3 regions of the Metabacillus sediminis genome follow, and region 2 is predicted to be linked to each of the others. Evidence: riboswitches for the same ligand, from Rfam matches in the RefSeq annotation. Region 2 holds a riboswitch; each other region holds the start of a gene.
What was found. Region 2 has a riboswitch for S-adenosylmethionine ahead of mmuP (S-methylmethionine permease). Riboswitches for the same ligand answer to the same signal wherever they lie in the genome.

Region 1: it holds a riboswitch for S-adenosylmethionine, as region 2 does, so the genes downstream of both, WCV65_RS07665 (2,3-diketo-5-methylthiopentyl-1-phosphate enolase) here and mmuP (S-methylmethionine permease) in region 2, are expected to answer to the same signal.
Region 3: it holds a riboswitch for S-adenosylmethionine, as region 2 does, so the genes downstream of both, WCV65_RS09550 (YezD family protein) here and mmuP (S-methylmethionine permease) in region 2, are expected to answer to the same signal.

What each region holds. Positions count from the first base shown of each region.
Region 1 covers NZ_CP147407.1:1,446,521-1,453,813, reverse strand. Annotated here, with positions in the region: gene WCV65_RS07695 (aspartyl-phosphate phosphatase Spo0E family protein) at 1-35, opposite strand, end outside; gene cbpA (cyclic di-AMP binding protein CbpA) at 435-1,091, opposite strand; gene WCV65_RS07685 (hypothetical protein) at 1,319-1,651, opposite strand; gene WCV65_RS07680 (cupin domain-containing protein) at 1,807-2,343, opposite strand; gene WCV65_RS07675 (methylthioribulose 1-phosphate dehydratase) at 2,358-2,975, opposite strand; gene WCV65_RS07670 (2-hydroxy-3-keto-5-methylthiopentenyl-1-phosphate phosphatase) at 2,984-3,646, opposite strand; gene WCV65_RS07665 (2,3-diketo-5-methylthiopentyl-1-phosphate enolase) at 3,643-4,872, opposite strand; SAM riboswitch class I at 4,955-5,068, opposite strand; gene WCV65_RS07660 (pyridoxal phosphate-dependent aminotransferase) at 5,165-6,349, opposite strand; gene WCV65_RS07655 (carbon-nitrogen family hydrolase) at 6,453-7,259, shown strand.
Region 2 covers NZ_CP147407.1:4,008,834-4,016,126, forward strand. Annotated here, with positions in the region: gene WCV65_RS20600 (YeiH family protein) at 1-979, opposite strand, end outside; gene WCV65_RS20605 (LysR family transcriptional regulator) at 1,092-1,982, shown strand; gene WCV65_RS20610 (hypothetical protein) at 2,122-2,313, opposite strand; gene mmuM (homocysteine S-methyltransferase) at 2,353-3,321, opposite strand; gene mmuP (S-methylmethionine permease) at 3,296-4,699, opposite strand; SAM riboswitch class I at 4,784-4,887, opposite strand; gene WCV65_RS20625 (TetR family transcriptional regulator) at 5,066-5,644, opposite strand; gene WCV65_RS20630 (aldo/keto reductase) at 5,648-6,622, opposite strand; gene WCV65_RS20635 (alpha/beta hydrolase) at 6,870-7,293, shown strand, end outside.
Region 3 covers NZ_CP147407.1:1,809,055-1,816,347, forward strand. Annotated here, with positions in the region: gene WCV65_RS09530 (hypothetical protein) at 1-184, shown strand, start outside; gene WCV65_RS09535 (ATP-binding protein) at 308-1,507, shown strand; gene WCV65_RS09540 (hypothetical protein) at 1,484-1,759, opposite strand; gene WCV65_RS09545 (hypothetical protein) at 1,756-2,430, opposite strand; SAM riboswitch class I at 2,596-2,701, shown strand; gene WCV65_RS09550 (YezD family protein) at 2,768-2,911, shown strand; gene WCV65_RS09555 (phosphoadenylyl-sulfate reductase) at 3,035-3,736, shown strand; gene WCV65_RS09560 (inorganic phosphate transporter) at 3,750-4,811, shown strand; gene sat (sulfate adenylyltransferase) at 4,853-6,007, shown strand; gene cysC (adenylyl-sulfate kinase) at 6,004-6,618, shown strand; gene cobA (uroporphyrinogen-III C-methyltransferase) at 6,680-7,293, shown strand, end outside.

The DNA of each region.
Region 1 (7,293 bases), 1.5 Mb from region 2:
GTGATCAATTCTTCTTTTTGTTCATGTACAATCACATTTTCTCCTCCTCATAGGATTTATAAAGCCGGGTATTTTCAAAAACCTAATTTTGTAAATTCCTAGAGAAAAATTTGCCGAATCATATATAAATATGTTACATAATTGTTAATATTTAGATTTTATTACTTTGTTCCCATTTTGCGAAGCAAGTAAACCTCTTTTTTATATAAAAATGTATAATTAAAATTCAATAAAATATAAAAAAGTATATTTTTCTAATGCTGTCCAAACTTTATGGAATACCCATAGAGCCTGATCAGACGTGAGCAGCGCGGCATGGAGAATAATTCAATCGGCGCACAATCTGGAGCCATCGCTTACGTTTTTAACGATAAAAGCCAAAACAAAAAGCCTGAGGAAGACATCCCCAAGCCCATTTGTTTTCTAATCTGAACTTAATTCCCTTTTAATGCGACAGCCTTTTCCTTATGAACATCATCAATTGAGGTGACGCGGAAATCCTTTTCTTCCAGCTTGCTGATAATCTTATTCAGCTTCTTTTCCGTTAATTCATGCGATAGATTTACAACAATTCTCCGCAAATAATCCCCATTATCCAAGGTCAGCATTCCCTCTATGTTAACATCCTTTACGGTACTTACCAGTTCCTTGATCGCTCCCTTATGCTCCTTTGTTGCGACAGTCATTAAATATCCGCCTGTCTTCATACCGAAGGAATCCTCCAGTACTTCCATAATATTTGTATGCGTCATGATTCCAGCGAACTCCTGATCTTCATTGATGACAGCTAGAAATGGCAATCTTTTAATCGTTAAAAATGCTTTAATAAAGGATTCTTCCTCTAAAATAAATGCATCCTCATCTTTTATAAGCGACGCAATTGAATCTTCATCTTTTCCATCCATCTCATGATAATACTCAAGGAGGGTTACTTTATAAATTAAACCGGCAAATTTTTTTCCGCCGTCACCAAGAACCGGAATGCTCCTGTATCCGGTTTCCTTCAATTGATCATATGCTTCCTTTACAGTACTTGAAGCATCACAGTACTTTACCTCTTCTTTTTTCACATAGTTATAACGGATTTTCATCATAGCCCTCCTAGTAAAGTAGACTGATAAGGATTTTAGAGAATTTTACACTTAAGGTGAGTATAAGTAAAGAAAATTATGATTTTTCAGTTAGTTAGTAGTCTTATACCTTTTAGTCTATGATTCTAATCCCATAAAAAGCTGTTATGTAAATTATAGTTTTGAATGACCGTATGATTGAGCTGCTGAAGAGATGAATTGGAGAACATACTAAAAACACCGGACAGTTACCGCGAGCTACTGTCCAATTCCGAGCTGCTTTCGGCCGTTCCGCCCCTCTTTCCAGCTAAACTTATTTTTCCAGCCGATCCCCTTTGTTTCCCAGCGGGTTCTGCCTTGATTCCAGCCGACTCCTTTTCTTTTCCGGCCGTTCCGCGCCTCTTTCCAGCCAAACTTATTTTTCCAGCCGATCCCCTTTGTTTTCCAGCCGGTTTTGCCTTGATTCCAGCCGACTCCTTTTCTATTTCGGCCGTTCCGCGCCTCATTCCAGCCAAACTTATTTTTCCAGCCGTTTCTCTCAATTTTCCAGCCGGAATGGCTAACAAGCCGGCTAAATTCACTCCCTCATCGGACAGGAAATTAGCTAGGGACAGATCCTGCTATACAGGTTTCATATAATATTTAAAGTGAACCACCCGCCGCCTAGCCCTCTGCAAAAATCAGCACAACGCTAACAAAAAAAAAGAAACGGAGAAGTATATTCCCCGTCTCTTTCTTATTTTGCTTCTAATTCTTCTTTATCGTAAATCGGCACCCAGCCCTCTTTTGTAACGAAAATTCTTACGGCTACGACTTTGCGGTCTTCCTGAAGTGTAAAATAGTGGCGGATGTTTTCAGGAACGGAAATTAAATCGCCTGGTACGAGCTCAACATTGAAGAAAGAACCGTCCTTTGCTTGGATAATGAAAACTCCATGCCCGCTGACAATGAATCTTACTTCATCATCTGTATGGTGGTGTTCCTGTTGGAAATTTTTCAGCAGTTCTTCAAGATTAGGAGTTTTGTCAGAAAGTGAAATGATATCCTGCGCCTGATAGCCGCGTCTTTTGGAGATATCCTCTATTTCTGTTTTGAAAACTTGCAGGATCTCTTCTTTTTCTTCATCAGACAAATCATACTTTTCCTCTAAATGTTCTGGAAGCTTTTGAATATCCCAGCTTTCATAAATGACTTCCTGCTTTTCTAAAAAAGCTGCGACTTGATCCTGATCGCTGAGTCTTTCACCTGTATTTTGAAAATAAATCGTTGCCATTGTTCTTCCCCCTATTAGTTAATTGATAAAGCGCTGAATTGCTTGAGTTTCAGATGATACGAGAATAGAAATTCGCAAGCTTCTAAATATTTTTTTGCTTCAAAGGCGTTTCTTCCCCATACAGTTATTCCATGATTCCTGATCAGAACGGCACCGGCATCTCCATGGACATGCTGGCCAAATACGCTGGCGAGCTCGGGAATGTCGGCATGATTCGGAATGATGGGAATGGTGAAGGAGGCATCTTCGTCCCAAAGGCCAAAAGCTTTAATAATTTCCTGTCCCGTGAAGGTTATCTGCCCTTCGTGAGCATATAGCTCAGAAATCACATTGTTGTCCACCGTATGAACGTGCAAACTGCATCCAGCGTTCGTTCTTGTATAGACCTCGATATGAAGCTGAGTTTCAGCAGATGGCTTCAATGCTGTTTCTTCCGCCGGCTGCCCGCTGCCGTCAACAAGCAAAAAATCCTCCGAACTTTCCTTCCTCTTATCTTTGCCGCTCGCCGTCACATAAAAGGTTAATGGCTCACTGGCCGTTTTGATTGCAAGATTGCCGCTTGTAGCAGGAAACCAGTCTCTTTCTGCAAGCTCCCGTTTCACTTCAGCCAGCTCACGCCAGCGCTGTTCCATAATCGTTCTCACACACTCACCCTCCTCTTCTCTAAAATGCTCACAACATCATGGAATGTTTCAAACGGTTCGAATGATAAATACTGTTCTTTCACCTTATCCAGCAAATAGTCCCTTGCAATGACAAAGTCAGCCATTTTTGCTGCTTCCAGGTCGGTAACAGAATCTCCGATTACAATAATTTCCTGATCAGCGCTGGCAATACCTCGAATGATGGAGGGTTTGCAGCAGCCGCACTCCATTTCACACCCGCTGTCTGCATCACATGGATGCGGCCATTGAATAAGGATTTGTTCCCCATGAAAGTCCGCCTCATTGCAATAGATTTTTTGCTGCTCAATTTGACTAGTAAGAAGAGGATGAACAAAAAAATCAATTCCTCCGCTTACAATGTACAATTCGATCCTCTGCTCTTTTGCATAGGCTGCAAATTCAATAAATCCTTCCCGAATTTCGGCTTGATTTAAAACATAAGCGGTGATTTCTTCTCGTTTAGAAGAAGGCAGCAGGGAAAACATTTTGCCGACCCCTTCTTTAACTGAAATGGTTCGATTAAGGACCTGATTCTTTAGCTCCTCCCATTCAGGAGGGGCAAACTGCTTCATGATTTCGATAATGTTGTCATTTTTTGTGATGGTTCCATCGAAGTCGCAAAATATGACTGGCTTCATTTTGCCGCCTCGTACTGGCCCCAGAGCTTTAGGGCCTTTTCCAGGTGCTCATTCGTCCTTGCTTTTTCTTCAAGTGTTATGCCTTCAAGAACCGCATCAACGGCTGAACGAAATGCTGCTGCTCCTCCTTTAGCCCCGTTCGGATGGCCATGAATCCCGCCCCCCGCATTGATGATGCTGTCATTTCCAAAATCCTTCATGATAACCGGCACCAGTCCAGGATGTATTCCAGCTGAAGGTACTGGAAATACTTTTTTAAATGGAGAGGAGACTGTACATTCCTCAGCTATTCCGAGGGCCTCTTTTCTCTTCAGTGCCACACTGCCGTATGGAGACGGAAATAAAGAAAAATCTGCTCCAGCCGCGCGGATTAGCTTTCCCAGAATTAGAGAATACGAGAACCCATATCGGTCTGATGCTGCGAACGCCCCGCTCACAGCAGGATGAGCCATGATAGGAACCGGTACTTCATCATCCTCTGCCAGTGATTGCAAGACATCGAGCCCGTAAGCATGAACATTGAATAGTAAAGCAGTGGCTCCAGCCTCTGCAGCGAATCTCGCTTTGTCGCGGATTTCAGACGTTCTTCCTGTAAGATTGACAGCATATAGAGCATTCTTTCCTGTCTCTTCCTTCAGCTGCTTTATGATTTGGCCGCCTCGCTTCACTCTTTCAAAAAATGGAGTCAGCGGATTTTCAAAGAGAATTTCATCATCCTTTACTAAATCCATCCCGCCGGCAAGCTGATCAAACAGCTGCTCCTCTAAATAATGTAAATCCTTGCCAATCACCCCTTTAAAAATGCTCATTAGGAGCGGCCGGTTATATACGTTAATCCTCTCTCTAATTCCTTCAATGCCAAATTTAGGCCCTGGAAAATGCTTTGCCAATGAATCAGAAAAGTCTAAGTCTAATAGCTTCACTTCACCGTCCAATGAAAGTTTCCCGAAAACCGTGGTTAATATGGCCGGCAGGTCGGAACTGAAATTGACTGAAGGATAAGCAATTTTAATAAGACCCTTTGTATACTTTCCTTCAAGATCTGTGTCTTTCTCCAGTTCTTCCGCTGAAATGACGGTTCCCTTATGCTTTTTCAGCTGCTCTTTTTCAAGCTCGGGCAAATCAGTCCAGGAACCGATTGTCAGTCCAAGAGCAATTCCTTCTGCTTTTTTTTCTAAATTTCCCTTCCGGTCATGAACAAGATAGGTTGCGATAATTTCACTCATTTTTTTGTCCCTCGCTTTTGGTGAAAAAATAAAAAGCCCCTTCATCACAAGAGAAGAGGCTTTGCATCATTCATTCTGCAGTACCTTATCCCTCAGCATGTCTGCTGCAAGAATTAGCACCGTGCCTGAACATGATTCGTTCGGGTCGGTTGCCGGGCTTCATTGGGCTAGTCCCTCCACCTGCTCTTGATAAGTACAATATAGACCTGCATGGCATCTGCAGGTTTAAATTTTCAATTAATTTGGATTATTACAGGAATTGAGTGCTCTGTCAACCTATTTTTTACTTTGCTTAATCGGCCGTCACAAATATCCCAAGCTTTGAAATGCGGGCAGCTGCTTCCTCAATCCGTAATTCATCTGTCAGCAAACCAACTCGGAGATATCCTTCTCCATATTGCCCAAAGCCATTGCCCGGTGCGGTGACTACATGCGCTTTCTCTAAAAGAATATCGGAAAACTCCTGTGATGTGTATCCATCCGGCACCTTAAGCCAGGCGAAAAAACTTCCCTTCGGCGCCTGAATATCCCAGCCAATGCCGCGAAAAGCGTTTACCAGTGTATTTCTTCGTTTCTCATACATTTGGACAAGTTTTTGTGTGCTGCCTCTCTCATCGAGCAGCGCTGCCTCAGCTGCATCCTGAACCGCACCAAACACACTAACATACATATGGTCTTGATATAAATTGATTGCATTTATGACGGATGGATTACCTGCCGCAAAGGCCACCCTCCATCCTGCCATATTGAATGTCTTGGAAAGCGTATAAATTTCAATTCCGACTTCCTTTGCGCCAGGTGTCTGGAGGAAACTGACGGGTTTTTCTCCATCAAAACCAATGGCTCCGTATGCGAAGTCATGCACGGTGCAAATATGATGCTTATTGGCCAGGTCAACCGTCTTTTCAAAAAACGCTTTATTCGCGGCAGCTCCTGTTGGGTTGTTTGGATAGTTCAGGAACATAAGCTTCGCAGAGTCCAAAATGGCAGACGGAATTTCCGTATAGTCCGGCAAAAACTGATTTTTCTCAAGCAATGGCATCGTGTGCATCTTCGCTTCTGCCATTTCGACTCCAGACCAGTAATCCGGATACCCTGGATCCGGTATGAGAGCAATCTCCCCTGGATTCATCAGACATTGAGGAAGCTCCACAAGACCTGCTTTCCCTCCAAAAAGGACCGCAATTTCCGTTTCTGGATCCAATGTAACCCCGTATTCTCTTTCGTAAAATCCTGCGGCTGCTTCCTTTAGTGATTGTTTTCCTCTGAATGGAGAGTACTTATGATTGGCCGGATCACCCGAAGCCTTTTGTAGTGCTTGTACAATATGCTCAGGGGTGGGCTGATCAGGATTCCCCTGGCCGAGGTTGATTATGTCATGCCCGGCTTTCACTTTGGCAGCCGCCTTCTGTGCTAACGAGGCAAAAAATTGCTCAGGCAAGCGATTAAGCAAGCGCGATGGTTCAAAAAACTTCATTTTTTTCACCTTCTCAAAAAATTCTTGAAATTCTAGTCCAAAATCATATAGTGTTAGTAACAAAAAGTAAAGCTAAAATTTACCTGAAGGAAGCTGGTCTGAAATGAAACGAACCATTTGCTGCATACAATTCGATATTGCCTTTGGGGATCCTGAAGAGAATAAAAAGCGTGTGTCTCTTGCAATGGAAGAGGCAATAAGTAAAGAAGCGCCGGACTTTCTCATTCTTCCGGAATTGTGGAATACAGGCTACGATTTGACAAGACTTGAAGTCATCGCAGATGAAGAAGGCATTGACTCTAAAGCTTTCCTTTCAGAGCTTGCAAGAAAGCACAGCGTTAATTTGATAGCGGGGTCCATTGCGAAAAAATCCGGCCATGAAGTAACCAATACGATGCTTATCTTTGATCGTGAAGGAAATCTGATTCATGAATACAGTAAGCTGCATTTATTTAAGCTGATGGATGAACATCATTATCTGACAGGCGGGAGAGAAAGCGGGCTATTTATGTTAGACGGTGTACACTGTGCAGGGTTTATCTGCTATGACATCCGTTTTCCGGAATGGATGCGCGAGCATGCCGCAAATGGTGCAGAGGTGCTCTTTGTTGCTGCAGAGTGGCCACTTCCGCGCCTTCACCACTGGAGATCCCTTCTTATAGCGAGAGCCATTGAAAATCAGGCATATGTTGTTGCCTGCAACCGCTCCGGTTCTGATCCTAATAATCAGTTTGCCGGTCATTCACTCGTCATTGATCCATGGGGAAATGTAATAGCTGAAGCTGGGGAGAGTGAAGAAATACTGAGTGCGGAATTGGATTTTAATGAAATTGCGGGGATTCGAAAACAAATTCCTGTTTTTCAGGACCGGCGTCCGGAATTTTATCAATCATTTGTAAAAAGGGATTGACAGTACTGCTCTTAAGCTGGTAACATTTTCATCA
Region 2 (7,293 bases):
GGATGGATCCAAGCAGGGCCGCTATAAAAGTCTTCAATCCTAAAGTGCGGAACGTCTTCACGTCCACATTCATTCCAAGACCCGCCATCGCCATCGCAATCAAAAGGTAAGAAAGGTCCACCATGTTTTTGGCTGCTGCTTCAGGAACCACCCCAAGCGTATTCAGTCCGCTCATCGCAAGGAATCCGAAAATGAACCAGGGAACGATGGATAAGGATCCCTTATAACTACCCGAACGCGGCTTGCCTTTTTGCATAATCAGCCCAATGACAATGGAAGCCGGTACTAATAACGCGACCCTTGTAAGCTTTGCAAGGACCGCACTGTCGATCGCCTGGCCGCCGCCGGCAGCTGCAGCCGCGACGGCATGTGCGACCTCGTGAAGTGTAGAACCGCTAAAAACCCCATATTCAGCCGGGCTGAGATTGAGCAGAGAGTAAAACAGGGTGTAAATTAGTGTGAAAAGAGTCCCGAGCACTGCGATTACGGCTGCACTGATTGCCGTCTCATCGTCGTTTGCTTTAAGCTGCGGGGAAATTGCCGCTATTGCTGCAGCACCGCAAATCGCCGTTCCGCAGGCAGTAAGCAGGCCCAGCTTTTTATCTACGCCAAGCCATTGTGTCAGCCAGTATACAACAAAGAGAGCGAATACGACGTGAATAACGGAGATCGCAAGCACATTCCATCCGGCACTGTACAGATCCGCTAAATTCAGCCTCATACCAAGCAGAATAATGCCGGCCCTTAGCAGCTTTTTGCTTGAAAAAGATACACCTGGGATTAAGTCTTCCTTTACACCGAACACCGCTCTCCATGCCATACCGAGCATTAAAGCGATAACCAACTGTCCCAAAATGGAGAGGAAAGGCAAGACTGATAGATACTTGGCTGCGGCTGCCAAAAACAGCGTCACTCCGATTCCTTTTATCCACCCCAAATTTATATTTTGTTTGATTGGTCTTATCGTTGTTTCCTCCATGATTGCCACTTCCTTATGTTGTTCCTTACACTTTACTGGAAGCTGAACTATTAGTAAAATACATATAAATGATTATATTTATTAGTTTTTATAATAGATAAGGCGGGATGATATGTATTATGATGCACTGAAAACCTTTGTTACACTTGCAGAAGTAAAGAATTTCACGAAAACAGCTGAGCTGCTTCACATTTCACAGCCAAGTGTAAGCCTTCATATAAAAAATCTGGAAAAGGAGTTTCAAACGAAACTCTTTGTCCGGTCGCCAAAATCGTTAAAAATTACTCCGACCGGCGAAATTCTTTACAGCCGTGCCAAACAAATGATCAACATGTATGACCAAACGAAACAGGATATTCTCGAGCACCACCATGATATAAAAGGCAAGCTGACGATTGGTGCGAGCTTCACGATTGGAGAATACATTCTTCCCGCCTTCCTTGTCGAGTTCCAAGCAAAATATCCGAACCTGGATCTTGAGATCATCATCGGCAATACGGAGGAGATTGTTCAATCCGTCCGTTTATTTAAAGTCGACATCGGCCTCATTGAAGGGCAGACCAATGAAAAAGAACTGACCGTTGAGCCCTTCCTCGAGGATGAACTGTTTGTCGTAGCTTCCAACAAACATAAGCTGGCTGGAAAAAGAGAAACCGGCATCGCAGACCTTCACAGTCAATCGTGGGTCACAAGAGAAGTAGGCTCAGGTACACGGGAATACTTGGAGCACGTGATTCGCTCCAACGGATTAAAGGTTCAATCTCTCCTGACCATCAGCAGCAATCAGGGAATAAAAGAGACGATCATAAGCGGAATGGAATCCCTTTCTCTGCTCTCCTATCATGTGATCGAGAGAGATCTCCGGAACAAGGTACTCTCCATTATTCCGTTAAAGGATCACACCTTTAAACGGAAGCTTTCGATGGTGTACTCGCCTGCCATGGAAAGCAAGATGAACGTGGAAGCCTTTATCGAGACGTTGAGGAAGCGATGGAAAAAATAGATTGGACGGGTAAAATCGTGCCGAAGATTTAGGGATTGGTTTTCGATCATGCATCCTTGAACAAGCAACCAGATGAATCAATAATGCAGTTCTCTCTTTGTAAAACATTTGATGAGTAAAAAATCACAAAAAAATTGACCTACCCTTTAGGCAGGTCAAGTGCTTGGTAGGCTAACTGATACTTTCCGCCTTCCGCCACTTCTGAATGATAAAGTGCTTTGAGGGCGAAATTTTTCTCCAGGTCATGTTCTTCCATCATTTCTTTTAAGCGGTGCTGCAGTTCTTTGTTGTCTTTTACCAGCTGTTTCATTTGGCCTTTGAAGTATTTCACTGGACATAACTCCTTCGGGAATTGGATTCTCCAAGTATATCATGCCCGCTCCAGTCCTTTCTCAGCTGCCCGCCACTTTTCCGAAAGTCTTTCAATATGCTGCGGACCTGTGCGGCAGCATCCGCCTATCAGCCGGGCCCCGGCACGGTACCAGTCGTCGGATTCATGATCCAGTTCATGGTCGGACTCATGCCCATGCCACGTTTTGGTAGCGGCATCGTATGCTTCTCCTGAGTTCGGATAGACAATTACCGGTTTTTCGGTCCGGGCGCTGAGTCTTTTAACGGATTCCGCAACAAGAGATGCCGGGGCACAATTGATTCCGATCGAGGCAATCTGGCTGTTTCCATCCAATAGGTCTGCACATTTCTCAAGCGGAGTGCCGTCACTGATCTGCGCATCATTTTTCAAGGAAAAAGACAGCCAGGCATAAGCTTCCGGGAATTCTTTTACGAGCGAGGCTAAAACTCTCGCTTCCTGAAGAGAAGGAATCGTTTCAATGGCCAGCACATCCACACCCGCTTCTATTAAGGCTGCCATTCTAGGACGATGAAATGCAGCCAGCACTTCATCTGTCACACCATAGTTTCCTCTATACTCTGATCCATCAGCAAGATAGGCTCCATAAGGGCCAATCGATGCTGCAACAAGCGGTTTAGGACGGTTCGCCTGCTCATTCCCCTCCCAAAAATCGTCTCTTGCCTTCTTAGCGAGCTGCACCGTCTTTTTGATAAGATCCAGTGCCACCGCTTCTTCCATTCCCCGCTTTGAAAATCCATCGACCGTTGCCTGGTAGCTTGCCGTAATTGCGCAGTCAGCTCCAGCACGGAAATAATCTGTATGAACCTGATAAATCAATTCAGGATTTTCGAGCAGCACCTTTGCCGACCACAGGGGATCATCTAAGTGACAGCCATGGCGCTCGAGCTCTGTAGCAAGAGCGCCATCAAGAATCATGACGGGATAGGCAGCTAAAATCTCTTCAATTGGATTGAGTTTTTTCGGCATAAACTTCGCCCCTCTTCTTCATAGTCTGGGTTACATAGTAGCTTCCGTAGCAAAACAGGATAAAGGGAATGCCGCAATAAAGGGCAATCCTCTGTGTCGGATCAAAGGCGATTCCGATCAGTGACGCGAGACAAAGGACGAAAGATGCAATCGGCACGAATGGATAAAACGGTGTCCGGTATCCCAAGTCCTCTACCGATTTCCCCTGCCTGATATATTGCCTTCTAAAGAAAAACTGAGACGCGCTGATGCTCATCCAAACTGCCACGACAGCAAGACCAGAAATTGAAACAAGGACGATGTAGACCGTGTCCGGTGCAATGACACTTGACAGCAGGGCCAAGCCGCCTCCGGCCATACTGAGAAGAAGCGCATTTAACGGCACGCCGCGCTTCGTTACTTTTGCAAAAACAGGGGAGATCGTTTTCTTATCCGCGAGGGACCAGAGCATTCTGGACGCCGCATACAAACCAGAGTTGGCGGCGGATAAAATGGCGGTCAGGATAACAAAATTCATCACATCCGCAGCATAAGGAATTCCGATTCTCTCGAAAACCGCCACAAACGGGCTTTTCAGCACACCGGCATCCGAGGAAGGCAGCAGCGCAGACAGGACAACAATCGTTCCAACGAAAAAAATAATCAATCGCCACACCGTTGTCCGAATCGCCTTAGGTATGGTTTTTTCCGGATTCGCCGTTTCTCCGGCAGCGATGCCGATCAGTTCTGTCCCCGAATAGGCAAAATTCACAGCAAGCATCGTCATCAGAACGGCAAACGCTCCATTCGGGAACAAGCCTTCATTTGTGAAGTTTGACAGAAAAGGCGCAGGTTCAGAATCAGCCAGAGGAAGAATCCCGATAACGGCAGCTCCACCCAAGATGATGAAGATTACGATGGCTGCCACCTTCACAGAAGAAAACCAGAACTCTGATTCTGCAAAAAATTTAACGGTCACAGCATTTAATACAAGGATCAAAACCGCAAACAGCGCACTCCAGATCCAAACATTAACGGATGGAAACCACCGCTGCATCAGCAGTCCGGCCGCCGTAAACTCCGATCCGAGTGCAACCGTCCACGTCAGCCAGTACAGCCAGGCAACCGTGTACCCTGTTGCAGGCCCAATGTATTTAGCAGCGTAGCTGTGAAAAGCCCCTGTTTCAGGCATATGTACCGATAGCTCTCCCAGACAAAGCATAACAAGGTAAACGACCACCGCACCGACAAGGTAGGAAAGCAGTGTGCCTAATGGCCCTGCTTGCTGAATGGTGTAGCCTGTACTCAGGAATAATCCGGTCCCAATTACACCTCCGAGTGAAAGCATAATAAGATGTCTTGATTGCATTTTCCGCTGAAATCCAGTCTCTCTCTCCATCTTGACTCTCCTTTGTTCCACACCCAGAAAAATGAAAAACGCACCCTTTTCGCAAAGAGTGCGTGACTGACAAATAAAAGAACAAGCTTATCTATCAGGCTATTCACCCGCTGGAATTAGCACAGTGTCTGTACAGACCTGCTGCTGAGGCTTCAAAGGGCCAGTCCCTCCACCTCTCTGGATAAGAAATTATTTTTTTATAACACTATCAATCTATCAGAAAATTGTCAACATTTCTTCAAAAATAGGTACGAACGGGGAACAGATTGCCTTTTTAGATTCTTTTCAAAAACTCCAACTTCAATTTCGTCGCACCAAACCTGTACGATAAAAGCCGGTCTTCCTTCCCCAGGAAAACCGGCTTTCTTATTTTATAATTCCGGAAAGAATCAAATCCCAAACCATTCTAAATTCCGCATCTATATCCGGGGAGGCCCATTCTTTTGCGTGTGCCGGATGATGAAATTTAGCTGTAGCGATGAAGATGCCTTTAGCAGCTGTCTCAGGATCAGCGGATTTGAACTCGCCATTTGCCATTCCTTCTTTAACAATCGGAATGATCTGGCCAACCAATTCACTAATATGAGCGGTTATCACATCTACTGACTCTTCAGCTAGAGAAGTGTACATGCTAAACAGCTCAGGATCTTCCTTTACGAGTGAGTGCTTAATGCCAATCAATGTTTCCACCCACAAAAGGAGCCGTTCCGTTGATGAGCATTCTTTCTTGAAAACTTTCTTCAGGGGCTGAATGATGCTGTGGAGCCACCTCTCAGCCACCGCTTCCCTCAGCGAAGCTTTGCTTGGATAATGGCGGTATATCGTTCCGTGGCTAATATTCAAGGCCCGGGCTACATCTACCACGCTTGTTTTCTCTGGTCCAAAACGGCGCAGCACTTGTTCCGCCGCATCCAGGATTTCTTCTTTTGTTAATTGCTCTGCCATTCTTTATTCGACTCCCAGCATTCCCATTTGTTCAGCTGCATAGCGTGTCCCGGCTACCGCTTCAGCAGGAACCGCCTCTTCAATTCTGGCCAGATCCGCTTCAGTGAGCTCAAGATTCAAGGCACCAAATGCATCTTGAAGCTGGGAACGTTTTCGGGCACCGATCAGCGGAATAACATCCTCGCCTTTAGAAAGAACCCATGCGATCGCAAGCTGTGCGACATTTGCTTGTTTTTCTTCGGCAATTTCACGCAGTTTTTCTACAAGAGCCAGGTTCTTGTCCAGATTTTCTCCCATAAAGCGCGGAGCAAAAGAACGGAAATCTGGAGCGCCTTGACGATCCTTGGACCACTTGCCGCTCAGCAATCCCCGGGATAAAACACCGTAAGCAGACAAGCTGATTCCAAGCTCCCTTATAGTCGGGAGGATTTCTTTCTCAATTCCGCGGCTGAATAAAGAATATTCGATTTGAAGCCAGCTGATCGGATGAACCTTGTGTGCCCGGCGTATAGTTGCAGCATTTGCCTCTGAAAGGCCGATGTGCTTCACATATCCGGCTTTGACCATATCTGCCATTGCGCCTATGGTCTCTTCAATCGGCACATTCGGATCAACCCGTGCAGGCTGGTATAAATCAATGTAATCCGTACCAAGCTTCTGAAGGGTCTGTGCTAAATTATTTTTCATTGCCTCAGGCCGGTTATTCATCCCGATCCAGCCGCCATCCGGAGATCTGAGCACTCCCGTTTTTACTGCGATGAATGCATTCTCCCGCTTCTTCCCCTGTAAAGCCTCCCGGAGCAAAAGCTCATTATGGCCGGTTCCATAAAAGTCTCCTGTATCCAAAAGGGTTATTCCTTTTTCTAATGCTTCATGAATTGTCGCAATGCTTTCGTTTCTGTCCGCTGCACCGTAAAGATCCGACATGCCCATTAATCCTAAACCGATTTTCGATGCACCAATTTTTATATTTTCCATTTTGAGACCTCCCATTTGTTTGTTTATAGTGTCATCATAACAAAACAAAAAACGAATGACAAATATTATTTTTTGTCATTCGTTTTTACATCAATGTTCTAAGCACCAGACCTAATCAAATCTTTCCATAAAGAACATTTAAAAGATTACCTAAAAACAAATCGGGGTAATTGGCATTTACAGGATGAAAAAAGCAGCGTGTTTAGAAATTTCGGGTTCATCCGAATTTTTGCTTGGAGGGATAATCATGGCAATGCTAACTGTTGGTAATGAAAACGATGCACCAATTGAAACTTATTATGAAGATCAAGGAACGGGGAAACCTGTCGTACTGATTCACGGATGGCCGCTTAGCGGGCGTTCTTGGGAAAAGCAGGTGCCTGCTTTAATTGATGCAGGCTATCGAGTCATTACATATGACCGCAGAGGATTTGGAAAATCCTCGCAGCCTTATAGCGGCTATGAATATGATACATTCGCAGCCGATCTGAACAAATTGCTTGAGCACTTAGACCTTCGTGAAGCGGCACTTGTCGGTTTTTCAATGGGCGGCGGAGAAGTAGCACGCTATATAAGCACATACGGAACAGAACGGGTGAGCAAAGCGGTTTTCGCCGCAGCCGTCCCTCCTTATCTGTACAAGGCATCGGATAACCCCGATGGAGGTCTTG
Region 3 (7,293 bases), 1.9 Mb from region 2:
ACATGATCTTGAAGTGAAAGAGTGGGCGGAGGGACAGTCTGTCACCATTGGTCCTTATACCTTTATCAGGCTTTCCAATGTCGATGAATCTGCTGCCCTTTATGCTCAGCTTCTCCAGTCACACAGCAGTATGGCAGAAGCAGCGTTCCAAGTAAGAGAAAAACATAACATTCCAACTCTATAACAGTTGATGCCTCCTATTATAGAAGGAGGTTTTCCTTTTGCGGGGATTGCAAAAAAGCATTGGAACGATCTGTAATCCTCCCTTATAATGGGAAATGATCAATTATGTAAGCTGGAGGAAGAAATGAAAGAATTCGGGGATCAAAAAGAACTTCTATTTTATAAACGGCTAATAGATTCGATTCCTTTTGCTTTTGAGTTTAAGGATCCTGAATCAGGAAGATTTTATCAGCATCAGCCTGCTGCTGATCAAGAAGGTTCGTTTACCATTACATCTTTAGAAGGAGACCTGCTTGAAAAGCTGGAGGAGAAGCTTGCTCCGCTGGCTGATTTGATACCGCATCATCTAGTCATCACAGATGCTGATGGAAAGATTACGCTTTGCAACAGGCAGTCAGCTGCCGATCTAAAGGCCGATCATGAAGCCGTGATCGGTACACATATCAGGGAGCTGCTGCGTATTCCTGATCATCAGATTGCTATATTGGAAACGCTTCAGACCGGACAGGCTATCCGCAATCGGGAATTGTGGGACCGCAATTATGGGATCGTTAATACATATATCATACGACGGCACGATGGGAGTATTAGCAGGGTAGCCGGAGTGTTTCATTTTCTGAATAATTTAAAGGATGCTGAAAAAATGGCGATGTCAGGGAGAATTGCAGCAGGAATCGCGCATGAGATCAGAAATCCCCTTACCACTGTCCGGGGGTATCTCCAGCTTCTCAGCGGACAGCTCGGTCCAGATATGAACCGGCTGTTTTCGGCTTTGCTTATTCCTGAGCTCGATCGTGCGAACGGTATTATTACGGATTTTTTGAGGTTATCAAAAACGGAGGCGCTGCCATTTGAGACTCTGTATGTGTCTGACTTCCTCAAGAACTATTTGGGCAAGTTTCTTCACAGTGAAGCGTTCCTGCATGACACGGATCTGATCATTGATTGTAAAAAGATACTCCCTGAAACGGCTATCCTCGGAAACAAGGAGGAGCTTCTGCAAGTATTTATGAATCTGTTTGCTAACGCCCAGCAGGCAAAGACCATGAATAAAAAACTAAAGGTTGACGTGAAAGCAGCCATATACGGGGATATGGTGCAAATTTCTTTTTCGGATAACGGGAGCGGAATTGAGCCTGAGGTTCTCGTTCATATATTCGATCCATTTTATACAACGAAGGATGATGGAACAGGCCTGGGTCTCTCTATTTCAAGAAAGATCATTGAAAATCATCATGGTGAACTTCGGGTTGTCAGCAATAAGGAAGGAACATCTTTTTACATGGAATTCCCTATTGCATTAACTGAACCAAATGAAGACTGATAAGGCAAAACCGGCAAGGCCGATTAACAGAAAGCTAAGGTGAAACAATAGGGCCGTTTGTTTTTCAGGAACGGTCTTCTCCAGAATGGACCAATATAATAAGCCGCCAGCAGCAAATAACTTAAAGCCGCCAGCTGCGGTTATTCTTATTTCATTCAGCTCTTCTTTGCTCCATTTTGAAGAGAAGGAAAAGGAATAGCCGATTGCTGCCATCATAAAACCAATCAGTGACAAGAACGCTTTACCAATCATGTGTTATCCTCCCGCTGCAGCAAAAGTGTACGGAAATCAGAAAACGTGTTTTCCGTGCCGGCTGCCGCAAATGAAAGCTCTGTGCTGAAAATCGGTCCGCCGTACACAAAGGTATGAAACTCCCCGTTTTCTCCGCATGGATCGGCTGATTTTTTTATGGTTTCAATGAATGCTCCATCATAGTGATGTCCCAGTAAAGAATATGGAAGCTTCGATCCATCTATACCGCAAATAAACGCTTTATAGCCATCAGCTATAAATTGTCCAGCCAAAGAGTCGGTCCGCTCTCTCCATAGAGGAAAAACAGCCTGTAAACCACTGTCCATGACAAGGTTTTCTCTATATTCCCGAATATCCTTTAAAAAGATGTCGCCAAAAGCAGCATGAGTGATTTGATTTTCTTTGCAGCTTTTAAGAAATTCGCCCAGGCTCTCCTCATATTCATTATTAGATGGAGATGGAGAGAGTTCTATGAATTGAATAGCAAGACCGAGGCTTGCTGCCTGATCTTTAAGCAAATCCTCTCTGATTCCATGAAAAGGGACGCTGCGGGCAACCCGGTTGATCGATGTAAAAAGTCCGGAGATATGATATTCCGGGTTTTGCAAAAGCCTGTGAAGCATGATTGTACTGTCTTTTCCGCCGCTCCATGAAACAATCGTCTTTTTCATGAATTTCACCTCTTTAGCTAATTGTATCCTACTGACAAAAAAAATTCTAAGCTGCTGAAATCACTGGGTAATTCGCACATTTTTAGATTTTTTATAAAACCTACCCGATAACTCGGGTTGACAATCGTTCGAATTGTGCTAAAATTTGAAATCAATAACACATCATACTTATCCAGAGCGGTGGAGGGACCTGGCCCTTTGAAACCCGGCAACCTGCTTGAAAGCAAGGTGCTAAATCCAGCAAAATGGAATCCATTTTGGGAGATAAGGGGAATACACCTCACAAGTCTTTCTAAAATGGAAGGCTTTTTATTTTTGTATTGGGGAGGGGCTGTCCGTGGGGGAGCAGGATCAGCTTGAAGAAGTTATCGGAAAGCTAAAAGAAATGCTTCAGGCAATGAAATACGGATCCATCACCCTGGTTGTCCAGGATGGTAAGATCATTCAGCTTGAGAAAAATGAAAAAGTCAGACTGAAATAAAAATCCAATATGAGTACGCTGACTAGACAAACTAGAGGCGGGAACGGTTTGCCTGCTCTTTGTTTATGCAGCGGCGCGTTCCTGCCTTTTTGCGTTGGTTTTAAAAAAGAGGAGTGTAAATTTATGCTGACATTCGAAAATTGGACAGAAACCGCTCCAGAATTCGAAAATGATGACAAAACGGTCGAAGCGCTCAACGTTCTAAAATGGGCGTATTCACATTATCAGGACGATTTAGTTTACGCATGCAGCTTTGGTATTGAAGGGATTGTTCTGATCGAGCTCATATCAAAAATTAAAAAGGATGCCAGAATCGTATTTTTAGATACAGAGCTCCATTTTAAAGAAACCTATGATTTGATTGACCGTGTAAAGGCAAGGTACCCAGATTTAAATATTTTATTGAAAAAGCCGCCTCTAACTGTAGCTGAACAGGCTGCAAAGCACGGGGATGAACTATGGAAGAGGGATCCGAATGAATGCTGCAGAATCAGGAAAGTGCTTCCTCTCAGAGAGGTTATGAGCAGCGAAAAAGCATGGATTTCCGGATTGCGCAGAGAGCAATCTCCTTCAAGGAAAAACACCCAGTTTCTGAACAGAGATGATAAATTCGAAAATGTTAAAATCTGCCCGCTCATTCACTGGACATGGAAAGATGTCTGGCGTTATGCCCACAAAAATGATTTGGATTACAATGTTCTCCACGATCAAGGATACCCGAGCATCGGATGCAAGCCATGCACCCAGCCTGCAATCGATGTAAATGATGCGAGATCCGGCCGCTGGAATGGCAGCCAAAAGACAGAATGCGGTCTGCACGGTTGAGGGCTCTGCTATGATGGAAGCTGCAGCGATCATCCTGAGTTTATTTTTCGCAATGAATATTGGGGCAAGCGGAGCGGCTGCTTCCATGGGTGTCGCGTACGGATCAGGGGCAATAAAACGCAGAATGGCAGCACTCCTGCTCTGCGGCGCGGGCGTAGTTCTTGGCGCAGTACTCGGGGGAGGAGAAGTCGTTAAAACCATCAGCTCGGGAATTATTCCCCAGTCGATGATTACATTGCAAATCGTCCTGGTTATTATCAGTTCTGCTGCTATCTCGCTGTTTATGGCCAATTTGATGGGCATTCCGCTGTCTACCAGTGAAGTTACAGTAGGAGCGGTAGTCGGGGTTGGGGTCGCCTATCATGCTCTATATGTCCAATCTATTCTCCTCATCATGATGTTCTGGGTCATTATTCCAGTGGCAGCCTTTTTTATCACCTATTTTATATGCAGAGCATCAAAGCCGCTTTTTTCCAGGCTGGAGGCCCGAGGAGGAACGATGCTGATTTATCTTTTAATTGCAGCAGGTTTCTTTGAAGCATTCTCAGCTGGAATGAATAATGTTGCCAACGCTGTCGGCCCGCTGGTAGCGGCGGGAGTTATTTCTGTAAACAAAGGGGTATGGATTGGCGGCTTTTTCGTAGCAGCTGGTGCTGTCCTTCTGGGCGGTCGGGTCCTTGAGACGAATGGGAAGAAAATAACAAGACTTTCGAAAACAGAAGGTATTGTAATTTCGGGTACGGGTGCACTGCTTGTCATCATCAGCTCCCTATTCGGTCTTCCCGTCCCTTTAACACAAGTTACTTCAACATCCATTATGGCGTCCGGGGCTGCTAAAAATGGTCCGATTGTTTTTCAAAAGGGCATCGTGAAAAAAATCGTCAAAGTTTGGATTGTTTCCCCGCTGGTGAGTCTGGCGATCTCATACGTAATGGTCAAGCTGTTTGTACAATCCGATTTTTATTCCACATTTTCAGCTGTTGCGATTATGGTTGCGACGCTTGGAGTTCTCTCGTTAATGAAAGCAATAAAAAAAGAAAAGCGCTCTGTACATGAACAAGGCGGAGGAATTTAAGTTTGAAACCAAGTAGTTTTATCTGAATAGGAGGAGTATTGATGAGTTTAGCACCGCATGGAGGAAAATTAATACAGCGAACAGATTTAGGCAAGAGTCTCGGACATTTAAAGAAAACGATTGAACTGGATGCTATGGCATTAAGCGACTTGGAACTGATTGCTATAGGAGGGTACAGCCCGCTGTCAGGATTTTTATCTGAAAAGGACTATCTCAGTGTAGTAGAAACAATGAAGCTCTCCGATGGTACGGTATGGTCCATACCTATAACACTTCCAATCTTTGAAAAGCAGGCAGAAGATCTTACTAAAGGAGATCAGGCAAAGCTCGTTTTTGAGGGCACAGATTATGGATTCATAAACATCGCCGAAATTTACAGACCGGATAAAGAAAAAGAAGCTCTTAACGTTTACAGAACATCAGACCGGAACCATCCCGGCGTGAAAAAGCTATTTTCCAGAGGAGAGCTTTACGTAAGCGGGGAAATTACGCTCATTAAACGGACCCAGCCTGATTTCCCTGATCATTATTTTGAGCCGGCTGAAACCAGAGCTGCCTTTGAACAAAAGGGCTGGAAAACGATTGTTGGATTCCAAACGAGGAACCCAGTCCACCGGGCGCATGAATACATTCAGAAAACGGCTCTTGAAACCGTCGATGGTCTATTCTTAAACCCGCTTGTCGGGGAGACAAAATCAGATGACATTTCTGCCTCCATCAGAATGAAAAGCTATGGAGTTCTGCTGGATGAATACTATCCGAAGGAACGGGTATTCCTTGGAGTGTTCCCGGCTGCGATGAGATATGCAGGACCAAGAGAAGCCATCTTTCATGCATTAGTACGGAAAAATTATGGCTGCACCCACTTTATTGTTGGAAGAGATCATGCAGGTGTCGGCGATTATTACGGCACGTATGATGCACAGTATATATTTGACGAATTTAACCCTGAAGAAATCGACATAACACCGCTTCGTTTTGAGCACAGCTTTTACTGCAGCAAATGCGAAGGAATGGCTACAACCAAATCATGTCCTCACGATCCGGAGCATCGGGTTATTCTTTCCGGTACAAAGGTAAGAGAGATGCTTCGGAAGGGAGAAGTTCCTCCAAGCACATTCAGCAGACCTGAAGTCATTAAGGTGCTGATTGAAGGGATGAAAGAGACACAGGCAGAAGCGGAGGAAGTTCGATGAAACAGTCTGCTAACGTTACGTGGCATCAGCAGTCCATTTCCAAACAGGAGCGGAGAGAAAGAAACGGACATCATAGCTTTGTCGTATGGTTTACGGGATTATCCGGCTCAGGTAAATCTACAGTTGCCAATGAACTGGCGCGGAAGCTTTATGAAAACGGTGTGCAGGTTTATGTGCTGGACGGGGATAATGTCCGCCATGGCCTTAATGGGGATCTCGGATTCTCTGACAGCGACCGCCGCGAAAATATCAGGAGAATCGGTGAAGTATCCAAGCTGTTTACCGATGCGGGAAGTGTCGTTATAACAGCCTTTATCTCACCGTTTAAGGAGGACCGGAGCCAAGTTCGCGGCCTTTTGGAAGCAGATGAATTTGTCGAAGTGTTTACAGACTGTTCTCTTGAAAAATGTGAAGAACGAGATCCTAAAGGATTGTATAAGAAAGCAAGAAGCGGAGAGATCAAAGGGTTTACAGGAATCGATTCCCCTTATGAGAAACCGGATCAGCCGGAAATTGTCCTGAACAGCGGGGAGTTCAATCCTTCTGAATGCGCAGAGCAGGTTCTTCACTATTTAAAAGATAGACAGTTTGTCAGCTTGAAGAATGCATAGGGCTGTTTCCGAGTAAGGACTTGAAACCCCTTCTGCGGTATAATGATTCAAGGGAGGGATGATGATGTCGAAGGTGTACCTCGTGGGAGCAGGCCCGGGAGATCCGGACTTGATCACAGTAAAAGGGCTGAGATGCATCCAGGAGGCCGATACCATTTTATATGACCGGCTCGTGAATAAAGAATTGCTGGAGCACGCTAAAGAAGGCGCTGACCTCATTTACTGCGGAAAGCTGCCTGATTATCATACAATGAAACAGGAAACGATTAACCGTTTTCTCATAAAATTTGCTAAAGGCGGCCATGTGGTAACACGGCTTAAGGGCGGAGATCCGTTTGTATTCGGCCGCGGCGGCGAAGAGGCGGAAGCACTTGTTAAGCATGGAATTGAATTTGAAGTGGTTCCGGGAATTACATCCGGAATTGCTGCTGCTGCTTATGCAGGGATTCCGGTAACCCACAGGGATGCGAGCGGAAGTGTAGCATTCATTACCGGCCACCGGAAAGAGGGGGAGGAAGAAAGCAGCCGCTGGAAAAGCTTAGCCGGGGGAGTAGATACCCTTGCCATTTACATGGGGATCAGTCAGCTGCCATATATACAGGAACAGCTCCTGGCCCATGGGAAGCCTGCTAAAACTCCGGCAGCGGTGATCCACTGGGGGAGCACGGATGAGCA